DNA from 2 places in the Bradyrhizobium sp. USDA 3311 genome. Region 1 is predicted to be linked to the other one. Evidence: riboswitches for the same ligand, from Rfam matches in the RefSeq annotation. Region 1 holds a riboswitch; the other holds the start of a gene.
What was found. A riboswitch is a leader RNA that binds a small molecule or an ion and turns the genes downstream of it on or off. The one in region 1 is predicted to bind ZMP and ZTP.

Region 1 (2,388 bases):
CCATCGTCGACGGGCTCTGGCGCGAGTACAAGATCGACCACATCGACATGCCGGCGACCCCGGAACGGGTGTGGATCGCCATCAGCGAGCACCGTCGCCGTCACAGCCTGTAAGCCACAATCCTGCCGCGCGGGAATAAACGCCCCGCGCGGGGTTCTATCCATGGATGGATCGCGACTCCCGTGAAGCGGGTGGAGGGTCCAATCCCAAGGCATTTGCGAGTCGGAGAAACTAACCAATGAAACGGACGATGATTGTCGTGACGACCCTGCTATTGGGCGCGGGCGCCGTGATGGCGCAGCAGGAGGTCGCGGTTCAACAGGATAATCTGATGCGCTCGCAGGCCAAGAGCCTCTATACGGTCATCCTGAAGATGACCAAGGGCGATATCCCCTACGACCAGAAGGCCGCCGACGAGGCGATCGCCAATCTCGAGACCGACGTCGCCAAGATCGCCAAGACCTTCGAGGTCAATCCCAAGCAGGACGTGGTGAACGCGACCTATGGGGCCTCGCCGAAGGTCTGGAAGAACAAGGCCGATTTCGACTCCAAGATCCCGCCGGTGCAGAAGGCGATCGCGCAGGTCAAGGGCAAGATCACCGACGTCGCGAGCCTCAAGGCCGCCTATACCGCGATCAACGATCGTTGCACCGACTGCCACGAGACGTATCGGCTGAAGTTGAAGTAGCCACCTCACTTTTTTCCACGCTCGACCTCGAAGCCCGGATGAGCGCAGCGATATCCGGGAATGGTGACCCCGCATGTCGCTTCGCTCATGCGGCTCCGAGCGTTGCCTCAGCCGGCACGGCCTGCGGGAACCGGTAGTTGCTGCAGGTCCGCAGGTCGGCTAAGCTTTACTTTACGAAGAGTCTCCGTGCTCATTCGTCCTATCGCGCGACTGGCGAGCTAACGTGGAATCGACCACGGTGAAGCGCGAAGGGTTCTGACGCCGATCGCCTGGGCACCAATCTGCTGGAAAAACAGCGTGTTGAGGAGCCCGAGCATGCCGTCATTTCGCAACGAACTGTCCATCAATGATCAAGAGATCGCCGCCGCCCTTGCGGGGGAAGAGCGCCGCCAACAGGACGGCGTCGAACTGATTCCGTCCGAGAATTACACCTACCCGGAGGTGCTTGAGCTGCTCGGATCGGTCTTCACCAATAAATATTCCGAGGGATATCCGGGACGCAGATACTACGGCGGCCAGCAGTATACGGACGAAATCGAGCGCCTCGCACGCGAGCGGGCTTGCTCGCTTTTTCGTGCCGAGCACGCCAACGTTCAGCCTCTTTCCGGATCGCCGATGAATCAGGCCGTCTATCTCGGCCTGTTGGAGCCCGGCGACACCATTCTCGCCATGGACCTGTCCCATGGCGGTCATCTCACCCACGGCGCGCCGGTATCCCACATGGGGCGTTTGTTCAACTTCATTCGCTACAAGACGGCCCCGTCAAACGGCGGCGCGATAGATTTCGACGAATTGCGCGCGATTGCGCGTGAAGCGCGTCCGAAGATGGTGTTGTGCGGTTACAGCTCCTATCCGCGCGACCTGGACTATGCGGCATTCAAGAGTATTGCCGACGAAGTTGGCGCGCTCACGATGGCTGACGTGAGCCACTATGGCGGATTGGTTGCCGCGAATGTCATGCGCAATCCGCTTGATGCCGACTTCGACGTCATGACGACGACATCCCACAAGACACTGCGCGGCCCCCGGGGCGGGATCATCCTATGCCGGAAAGAAAATGCCGCTCGGATCGATGCTTCCGTATTTCCCGGTTTGCAGGGCGGACCTCACATGAACGTCGTGGCCGGGATTGCCGTGACGCTCAAGAAGGCGGCGACCCCGGATTTCAAGGTTTACGCGCGGCAGGTCTTGCGCAACGCGAAGGTTCTTGCCGGAGCGCTGATGGAGCGCGGGATGAAGCTGGTCACGGACGGAACGGACAATCACATGATGGTCGTCGATACGGCAGCGTCCGTCGGACTGGACGGGCGGGCAGCCGAGGATGTGCTTGATGCCATAGCCATCACCACGAACAAGCAAGTGATTCCGGACGATCCGCGGCCGCCGCTCAGGCCGAGCGGTATTCGCCTTGGGACACCGGCGGCGACTACGCGTGGCATGGCAGAACCCGAAATGCGTCGTATCGGCGAGTTCATTGCGGCGGCTTTGCAGGCGAACGGCAACGATGTGGTCGTCGCGCGCCTCAGGTCAGAGTGCGTCGAGATGTGCCGGGCTTTTCCTGTTCCGGGCGTGGTGTCCGGAGCAAATTCTGTTCCGAAGGCCTGACGGATCGTTCTCAGAGTGGTTATCTTCGGTCGAGCCGCCGCGGCGTTGATTCGACCTGCTGGATGCCGGCGCATCTCGCTCCCGATTGCCTCACG
Region 2 (2,388 bases), 3.0 Mb from region 1:
AGCAGCAGGCGGAGGTTCTTGCGCGCGCCGATGATCGCGATCGCTTCCTCGCTGGCGTCGGGCGCGATGATCACCTCGGTGAAGATCTTCGTGATCTCGCGCGCGGTGTCGGCGTCGAGCGCGCGGTTCATCGCGATGATGCCGCCGAACGCCGAGGTCGAATCGCAGGCGAGCGCTTTGCGATAGGCGCTGACGAGGTCGGAGCCCTCAGCGACGCCGCAGGGATTGGCGTGCTTGACGATGACGCAGGCCGCGGTGCGCTTGGCGTCAAACTCGCCGATGCACTCATAGGCCGCATCGGTGTCGTTGATGTTGTTGTAGGAGAGCTCCTTGCCCTGCAGCTGCCGTGCGGTCGAGACGCCCGGGCGCTTGTCGGGAGTCGCATAGAATGCCGCGGTCTGGTGCGGGTTCTCGCCGTAGCGCAGCGACTGGATCAATTTGCCGCCGAAGGCGCGGAAATCAGGTGCGTCGATCTCGAGCTGCCGGTTGAACCAGTTCGAGATCGCGGCGTCGTAGGCCGCGGTGCGCGCATAGGCCTTCGCGGCAAGCCGCCGGCGCAGCTTCAGCGTGGTTGCGCCCTTGTTGGCGGCGAGCTCGTCGAGCACCGCCTTGTAGTCCTCGGCCTCGACCACCACGGCGACGTCGTCATGGTTCTTGGCGGCGGCGCGGATCATCGCGGGGCCGCCGATGTCGATGTTCTCGATGCAATCCTCGAAGCCCGCGCCTTTGTCCACGGTCGCCTCGAACGGATAGAGATTGACGACGAGCAGATCGATCGGCGCGATGCCGTGCGCCTTCATCGCATCCGCATGGTCCTTGTTGTCGCGGATCGCGAGCAGGCCGCCATGCACCTTCGGATGCAGCGTCTTGACGCGGCCGTCCATCATCTCGGGGAAGCCGGTCAGCTCGGAAACGTCCTTCACCTTGAGGCCGGCCGCGGCGATCGCCTTGGCGGTGCCGCCGGTCGAAACCAGTTCGACGTCATGGGCGGCAAGCGCCTTGGCGAATTCGATCAGGCCGGTCTTGTCGGAGACGGAAAGCAGGGCACGGGTGACGCGGCGGGGATGGTCAGTCATGAGCAAGATCCTCTGTCTTAAGGAGTGTCTATGCCCAGGCGCGCGGCGTCTTAAGTCCCGCGCTTCCCGATGGTGCTCCATCCAAGGTCGCCAGTCGCGCGAGCGAGCGCTCGATAGCAGCTTTCGGCCGTTTTCACAACGATGAGATGGGGCCGAATCGTGCGCATTTACAGCGGAAGTTCCGGCTCGCGGCGGGCGTTGCGGCGGGCATTGGTGACAGCGGGCGAAGCGGTGGAGCGGACAAAGCTCCAGCGGAGCGAGGGCGCCTGGCGGGCATCCTGCCGGACCACGATCTGCGCGGTGCGGCGCGGGCCGTCATTGCCGGCCAGGAACACGCTGTCCTCGAGATCGACCTTGTCGTCGAGCGCCTCGAAGGTCCAGACGTCGCGGTTCGGCAGCACCAGCATGACGCCGCGGGCATCCGACAGCCGGCTCGCCTTCACCGCCGGATGCAGATGGAAGCGGACCGCGAAATCGGCATCCGCACCCTTGAAACGTCCGCCTTGCGGCGGCGACAGCGTGTCCTCGCCGTCGATGCGCGCGCCGTCATTGGCGATCATCAGGACGCGGCGATGGATCGCGCCGAATTTGGCGAGATAGCCGTCATGCGACGTCGTGAGCAGCGTGCCGTTCTGAACGACCTCGCGATAGCTCTCGACCTCGACCGGGCCGCTGGTGACGGGCGAGCCATGCAACAGCCGCTTCATCGCCGACATCTCCACGAACTGGCATGAAGAGGTGTCGTGATAGGTCAGCGTCGAATGCGCCGCCGTGCTGCGCGCGAACGGCCGCCAATTGTCGCGGCCCGTGGTCGGCATCCCGCAATTGGTGACGATGCGGCTGATGCCGGAGGACAATTCGAACGACAGGCAGCCGGCATGGGCGTCGTGGCTGACGCCGGCCGGCGGTGGCGGCCCGGTGTCGATGATCAGTGTGGTCTGGCCGGCATCGAGGCGCTGGAAGCCGGTATGCGGCATGTTCGCCATTGGCGCGCCGTGGGTGTCGTCATAGGCGAGCAGCGTGGCGAGCAGGTCCGAGGGCGTTGCGCTCATGCCGTTGAACAGCGCGAAATTGCCGTCGCCGTGCCGGAAGAAGCGCAGCATCGGCATCATGCGGTCGATCGCGTTGAGCAGCGCCGGCGGCGGCGCGATGTTGCGCGCGGCAAAGGTCTGCCGCAGCGGCAAGAGGTCGATCAGGAGCTCGATCAGCGCGCCCGGATTGCGGGAGATGTGTCCGCCGTCGGGCAGGATCTGCCGCTGCAACTCGTCCGAAAGTTTTTTCGAGGCGCTGCGGATATGGCGCGCCTGGTTGG

Region 2: linked by a shared signal. The riboswitch ahead of purH (bifunctional phosphoribosylaminoimidazolecarboxamide formyltransferase/IMP cyclohydrolase) and the one ahead of ACVWW6_RS21495 (serine hydroxymethyltransferase) in region 1 are both predicted to bind ZMP and ZTP.

The regions. Positions count from the first base shown of each region.
Region 1 covers NZ_JBSSFI010000001.1:4,542,639-4,545,026, forward strand. The annotation lists gene ACVWW6_RS21485 (xanthine dehydrogenase family protein molybdopterin-binding subunit) at 1-113, shown strand, start outside; gene ACVWW6_RS21490 (cytochrome c) at 239-688, shown strand; ZMP/ZTP riboswitch at 885-970, shown strand; gene ACVWW6_RS21495 (serine hydroxymethyltransferase) at 1,004-2,293, shown strand.
Region 2 covers NZ_JBSSFI010000001.1:1,583,110-1,585,497, forward strand. The annotation lists gene purH (bifunctional phosphoribosylaminoimidazolecarboxamide formyltransferase/IMP cyclohydrolase) at 1-1,076, opposite strand, end outside; ZMP/ZTP riboswitch at 1,102-1,184, opposite strand; gene ACVWW6_RS07505 (heparinase II/III family protein) at 1,244-2,388, opposite strand, start outside.